DNA from 2 places in the Stenotrophomonas sp. CS3K5 genome. Region 1 is predicted to be linked to the other one. Evidence: riboswitches for the same ligand, from Rfam matches in the RefSeq annotation. Region 1 holds a riboswitch; the other holds the start of a gene.
The links. Region 1 has a riboswitch for thiamine pyrophosphate ahead of thiC (phosphomethylpyrimidine synthase ThiC). Riboswitches for the same ligand answer to the same signal wherever they lie in the genome.

Region 1 (3,365 bases):
GCCTGTGGATGCAGCGGCACGACATCGCTCAACCCCACTCCAGACAACAAGCTGAAGCTCAGATAAAGCAACTCCATCCAGCTGCGCTGCGGACCCTCGCTGGCACCGTGGAAGCTGCCCGGGTACCACTGCTGGCAGACCGAAAACGCAAAGGCGAAGGCCCAGGCCAACAGGGTGAAGGTGGCCCCGGCAGCGAACAGTTCATCGCGGGTGACCTTGTGGTCCTGCAGCATGTACGCAATCAGCGCACCTGCCGTATAGAAATACAGCAGGCTTTCCAGCAGCTGTGCAGTGATCACCAGCACGCTGCGCTCCAGCAGCGCCCCCGTCAACGAAAACACCACGGCGGGGATCGCCAGCAGCAGGGCCAGCCAGCTTTCCAACGGGCTGCGCTGCACCACCCACAACGCCAGGCCCAGCACCGCCATTCCGAACATGCCCAGCGCGGCGCGTCCGCCGGCGGTGTCGTCCAGCGCCGGATACAGCACCACCGCCAGCAGCTGCGCCGCCAGCAGCCAGGCCGAGGGGTGGCGGCGGGCAATGGCCAGCCAACGCGTGGTCACGGCAACAGGCATGGCGTCCTTTCCTCTGGCAACGATGGGCCGAGCATAGCGGTGACCGGCGTGAGGAACGGTCATGCCGGCCCGCGGCCGGCATGACCGACCACGCGTCAGCCCTGGCGGTAGACCTCGGCGCCCGAAGCGCGGAACTCGGCGGACTTTTCCTTCATGCCGGCCTCGGCGTAGTCGCGCACATCCTGGGTGATCTTCATCGAGCAGAAGTGCGGGCCGCACATCGAGCAGAAGTGGGCCAGCTTGTGCGCATCCTTGGGCAGGGTCTCGTCATGGAACTCCTTGGCCTTTTCCGGATCCAGACCGAGGTGGAACTGGTCCTCCCAGCGGAACTCGAAGCGTGCCTTGCTCAGGGCGTTGTCGCGCACCTGTGCACCCGGGTGACCCTTGGCCAGATCCGCCGCGTGCGCGGCAATGCGGTAGGCCATGATGCCGTCGCGCACGTCCTGGCGGTTGGGCAGGCCGAGGTGCTCCTTCGGCGTGACGTAGCAGAGCATGGCGGTGCCGAACCAGCCGATCATCGCCGCACCGATCGCACTGGTGATGTGGTCATAGCCGGGCGCGATATCGGTGGTCAGTGGACCAAGCGTGTAGAACGGCGCCTCGCCACACTCGCGCAGCTGCTTGTCCATGTTCTCCTTGATCAGCTGCATCGGCACGTGACCGGGGCCTTCGATCATGGTCTGCACATCATGCTTCCAGGCGATCTTCGTCAGCTCGCCCAGTGTTTCCAGTTCACCGAACTGCGCTGCATCGTTGGCATCGGCGATACAACCCGGACGCAGGCCATCGCCCAGCGAGAAGGTCACGTCGTAGGCCTTCATGATTTCGCAGATCTCTTCGAAGTGCGTGTAGAGGAAGTTCTCCTTGTGGTGCGCCAGGCACCACTTGGCCATGATCGAACCGCCACGGCTGACGATGCCGGTCACCCGCTTGGCGGTGAGCGGCACATAGCGCAGCAGCACGCCGGCGTGGATGGTGAAGTAGTCCACGCCCTGCTCGGCCTGCTCGATCAGGGTGTCGCGGAAGATCTCCCAGGTCAGCGCTTCGGCGCGGCCATCGACCTTCTCCAGCGCCTGGTAGATCGGCACGGTGCCGATCGCCACCGGCGAGTTGCGGATGATCCATTCGCGCGTTTCGTGGATGTGCTTGCCGGTGGACAGGTCCATCACCGTGTCGCCGCCCCAGCGGATCGCCCACACCAGCTTCTCCACTTCCTCGGCGATACCGGAAGACACCGCGCTGTTGCCGATGTTGGCGTTGATCTTGGTGAGGAAGTTGCGGCCGATGATCATCGGCTCGCTTTCCGGATGGTTGATGTTGTTGGGCAGCACCGCGCGGCCGCGTGCGATCTCCTCACGCACGAATTCGGGGGTGATGATCTTCTGGATCGACGCACCGAAGGCCTCGCCCGGGTGCTGCTGCAGCAGGCCGGCATCACGGATCGCGTCCAGACGCTGGTTCTCGCGGATGGCGACGAACTCCATTTCCGGCGTGATGATGCCGCGCCGCGCGTAATGCATCTGGGTGACGTTGGCGCCGGCGCGCGCACGCCGCGGCAGGCTGCGCGCGGGGAAACGCACCGCGTCGAGCTTCGGGTCATGCTCGCGGTCGCGGCCGAACGAAGAGCTCAGGCCATCGAGCTGTTCGGTATCACCGCGCTCTTCCACCCACCCACGGCGCAACGCAGGCAGGCCGGTCGACAGGTCGATGCGCACCTCCGGATCGGTGTACGGGCCCGAAGTGTCGTAGACGGTGACCGGTGCATTCTCTTCGCCGCCGAACAGCGTCGGCGTGCGGGTCAACGCAATCTCGCGCATCGGCACCTTCAGGTCCGGGCGCGAGCCGGGCACGTGGATCTTGCGCGAACCGGGGATGGGCCGGGTCACCGATTCGGAGAGTTGCTGGGCCTGTTGCTGCAGGGCGGAGAGCTGTGCGTTCATCGGGCATCGTCCAGGAAGGTCAGGGACGAAGCGGCGGCGCACTGCGCCCGCGCGCGGGCGGTCCTTGGGCGGAGTCCGGGCACGGCTGCACTGCAAAGCTTCCCTACGCCGGTATGAGCCGGATCAGGTTCCAAGGGACTGTCTCAACCGTGGCCACAAGGCCCGGTACCCCCGCTTCTTGGTGCGCATTAGAGCATAGACCGCCCGGCTCCGGGGTCAGATCCGCTTTCCTGCCGAAAGCGGATCTGACCCCAATTCCTGTTCTTTAACAGAACCATGACGTCGCGTTCAGTAACGTGCACGCTCATCGCGTCGCCGCGACCGATGTATCCCCGCCGCCTTCGCGGCCCCTGCCCGGCTCGTGCTGCATGCCGCCGGCCCTTCGCTGCAAGCTCTGCTCGCTCCCCTCAATCCCCTTGATCGGAGAAGCTCCTTCATGGTGTTTCGCGTTTCCATCGCACTGGTACTGCTGCTGGTGCTGCTGGCCGGCATCGCGCCCGGCCCCTTCAATACCGTTGTGCAATCCATGCTGGCCGAGGTCATCCGCAGTGTCGGCTGGCTGTACCTGCTGGTGGTGTTCCTGGCACTGGTGTTCCTGATGTACCTGGCCTTCGGCCGCTTCGGCAACCTGCGCATCGGCGGCGAAGACGCCGAACCCGAATTCTCGCGCGCCAGCTGGATGTCGATGCTGTTCGCGGCCGGCATGGGCATCGGCCTGGTGTTCTGGGGTGCGGCCGAACCGATCTCGCATTTCAGCAAGCCGCCCGAAGGCATCGCTCCGCAAAGCCTGGATGCGGCGCGGGCATCGATGCGCTACGCGTTCTTCCATTGGGGTCTGCACCCCTGGGCG
Region 2 (3,365 bases), on a different contig from region 1:
CGCCTTCATGGCGCCTGACGCTAGATGAATGCGCACGCCGCTCGGTCGGCCAGGCAATGTTCCGGCAATGTGGGAACGTCAGCGTGGTCTCCACGGCAGCCGGGGCGCCCCGCCCTCCCTGCCCCGCGTGGCATGCACCTCACAGGAGAACCGAACATGCTCAGTACTTCCGCACTCAGCTTCCGTGGTCTGGCGATGGCCCTGGCATTGATTGCCGGCGTGGCCGTGGTCAGCGATGCCAGCGCGATGTCGAGGAAGGACAAGCGCACCCTGGTCGGTGCCGTGGTCGGTGGCGTGGCCGGCAACCTGCTGTCCAATGGCGACCCGGCCGCAACCGTCGGCGGTGCCGTGGCCGGCGGCGCGATCGGCAACCTGACCACTTCTGACCGCCACGACCGGCGTTACTACGACAACCGCTACGACCGCCGCTACGACCGTGGCTATTACCGTAGCGGCTACTACGACCGGGGTGACGACCGTCGCTGGCAGCGCGAGCGCTACTACGACAACCGCTACTATCACGACCGGGGCCGTCACCGCGGCTGGTAAGCACGCCCTGCGCTACGGCGGCTGATCGCCTGACGACGGGCGGGTCCATGACCCGCCCGTTTGCGTTGCCGGCGGGCATCGCGTTGAATGCGCAGCCTTGGATGTGACTTCCCCCATGGGCTGCGGCATGACTTCTTCTTCCCACCGCGTGCAGGGCCTCAACAACGACGAGGTTGCCGCCGACTGGCCACCGATCAACGCCGCTGACATCGCATGGCTGAGCGCCCGTTACCCGCAGCTGGGCGAACGCAGCGTGCCGCGCTGGCACAGCCCACGCCCACTGTCGGCCGCCGCCATCGTTGACGGACCGCTTGGCCCGGTGTTCATCAAGCGCCACCACCACAGCGTGCGCAGCGCGTCCTGCCTGGAAGAAGAGCACCGCTTCATCGCCCATCTCGCCGCCGGTGGCGTGCCGGTGGTGCAGGTGCTGGCCTCGGCCGATGGCCAGACGGCCGTCGAGCACGGTCAATGGACGTATGAACTGCACGCCGTGGGTGTCGGCGAGGACCTGTACCGCGATGCGGTGTCGTGGTCGCTGCTGACCGACGTCGCACAGGCCCGTGAAGCCGGTCGCGCGCTCGCGCAGCTGCACCGCGCTGCGGCCAGCTACTACGCACCCCAGCGCAGCACCCATCTGCTGGTCGCACGTGACGATCTGATCCGCGCCGACGATCCGATCGCAGCGATCAAGGCCGACCTGCCTGCACGCCCGGGGCTGGCCCGCTATCTCGCGCGCATCCCGTGGGAAGCGCAGCTGCGCCGCGATGTATTGCCCTGGCATGCGGGCCTGGCCGAACGCCTGCGCGACGAACCCGCGTTGTGGGCGCACAACGACTGGCATGTCTCCAACCTGCTGTGGCGCGACGGCCAGGTCAGCACCGTGCTGGATTTCGGCCTGGCCTCACCCACCAGCGCACTGTTCGACCTTGCCACCGCCATCGAGCGCAACGCCGTGGCGTGGCTGGAACTGGAACGCGGCAGGGAGGCGGTGCGCATCGATATCGCACTGGCATTGCTCGAGGGCTATCGGCAGGTGCTGCCGCTGTCGGCCATGCGCGTGCAGCTGCTGGCTGACCTGCTGCCGATGGTCCATTTCGACTTCGCACTGTCCGAAGTGGAGTATTTCGAAGGCGTCACCGGCTCCACCGCGAATGCCGACGTGGCCTGGCAGCCCTTCATGCTGGGGCATCCGGCGTGGTTCCACAGCGCGCCTGGGCAGGCACTGCTGGAGGCGCTGCACGCCGCCGCGTGACCCGGTTGACGGACCGCCGGGGACGCATCATTGGGGTCAGAGCCCTTCCCTGCGGAAAGGGATCCGACCCCGGGCGGCGCTCGCAAATCCATACCATTTGTAGTGAAATGGTCATCTGAAGCGGGGGTGCCTGGATCTGCCAGGCTGAGAGAGTCCCTTGGAACCTGATCCGGTTTGCACCGGCGTAGGGAGCTTTGAGCCGCAGCCACACCCCCGTTCCGGGCCGGTGCACCTGCGCGCCGTCGCTTCGTCTCCCTTGTTGTCCGAAGACGAATCGAATGAACCGCTGCCTGCGCCCCACCCTGCTCGCCCTCGCCCTCTGTGCCGCGCTGCCGCTGCATGCCAGCCAGGCCGATGCCTCCCCCGGTGCGGCTGCCACCGGCGCCGAACGCTCGCCGACCGAACTGGCGGCGGTGCGCGTGCAGGCCGGCAAGCCGAAAACCGATACCTCGCGTGTCAACGCCTTCGGGGGCGGCAGCTGGAAAGACACGCCGGCCTCGGTGAACGTGCTCGAACGCGATTACCTCGACCGTCGCCAGGTGCGCACGCTGTCCGAGCTGGCCAGCAACGATGCCTCGCTGGGCGATGCGTATGCGCCGGTGGGCTACTACCAGAACATCGCCATCCGCGGCTTCGCGCTGGACGCGGCCACCGGCTACCGCTTCAACGGCCTGTCCATCGCCGGCGAGCAGCGCCTGGCACTGGAGAACGTGCAGTCGGTGGAGATCCTCAAGGGCGAAGCCGGGCTTGCTGCCGGTGTGATGGCGCCGGGCGGCATCATCAACTACATCGGCAAGCGTCCGGCCGAAGTGCGCACCGCCACGCTCGGCACCGATTCGGAAGGCTCGCGCTACGTCGCCGTCGATGTCGGCCACTGGATCACCCAGCGCTTCGGCCTGCGCCTGAACGCCGCCTGGGATTCCAGCAACTCCTATGTCGAGCACGCCGATGGCCGCCGCAACTTCTACTCGCTGGCCGCCGACTGGCTGATCGGCGAACGCGGCAAGCTGGAAGTGGATGCCAACTACCAGACCAGTTCGCAGCGCTCGGTCTCGGGCTACCAGCTGCTGGGCGCACGCGAACTGCCGCGTGGCGTCGACCGCGAGCACCTGCTGGGCTACCAGCCGTGGCAGCGGCCGGTGGATATCGCCAGCACCAACATCACCGCCCTGCACACCTACGATTTCAATGACGCCTGGCAGTCGCGCGTCTCGGTTGGCCACAGCCGCTCGGTGATCGATGACAACGTCGCCTTCGCCTACGGCTGCTACTACGCCGTGCAATGCGCCGATGGCAGCGTGCCAGGCAACTACTTCGCACCCAACGGCGACTACGACATCTACGACTACCGCAGCCCGGACGACACCCGACGCAACCAGCAGGCGCGCGCCGAACTGCGCGGCCGCTTCGACACCGGCAGTGTCGGCCACCAGCTGACTATTGGCGCCGACTACTTCCGCCGCACCGTGGACAAGCGCCCCAGCGTCAACGAGTACGTCGGTACCAGCAACATCCACGAAGCGCCGGTGCCGGTGTTTGAACCGTCGCCGAAGATGCCGGGCCC

Region 2: another riboswitch for thiamine pyrophosphate. It lies ahead of AC5YGJ_RS12440 (TonB-dependent siderophore receptor); the one in region 1 lies ahead of thiC (phosphomethylpyrimidine synthase ThiC).

The regions. Positions count from the first base shown of each region.
Region 1 covers NZ_JCAKRX010000008.1:120,902-124,266, forward strand. Annotated here, with positions in the region: gene AC5YGJ_RS13395 (ion channel) at 1-575, opposite strand, end outside; gene thiC (phosphomethylpyrimidine synthase ThiC) at 671-2,515, opposite strand; TPP riboswitch at 2,598-2,698, opposite strand; gene AC5YGJ_RS13405 (BCCT family transporter) at 2,952-3,365, shown strand, end outside.
Region 2 covers NZ_JCAKRX010000007.1:162,437-165,801, forward strand. Annotated here, with positions in the region: gene AC5YGJ_RS12430 (glycine zipper 2TM domain-containing protein) at 157-549, shown strand; gene AC5YGJ_RS12435 (phosphotransferase enzyme family protein) at 677-1,801, shown strand; TPP riboswitch at 1,914-2,009, shown strand; gene AC5YGJ_RS12440 (TonB-dependent siderophore receptor) at 2,080-3,365, shown strand, end outside.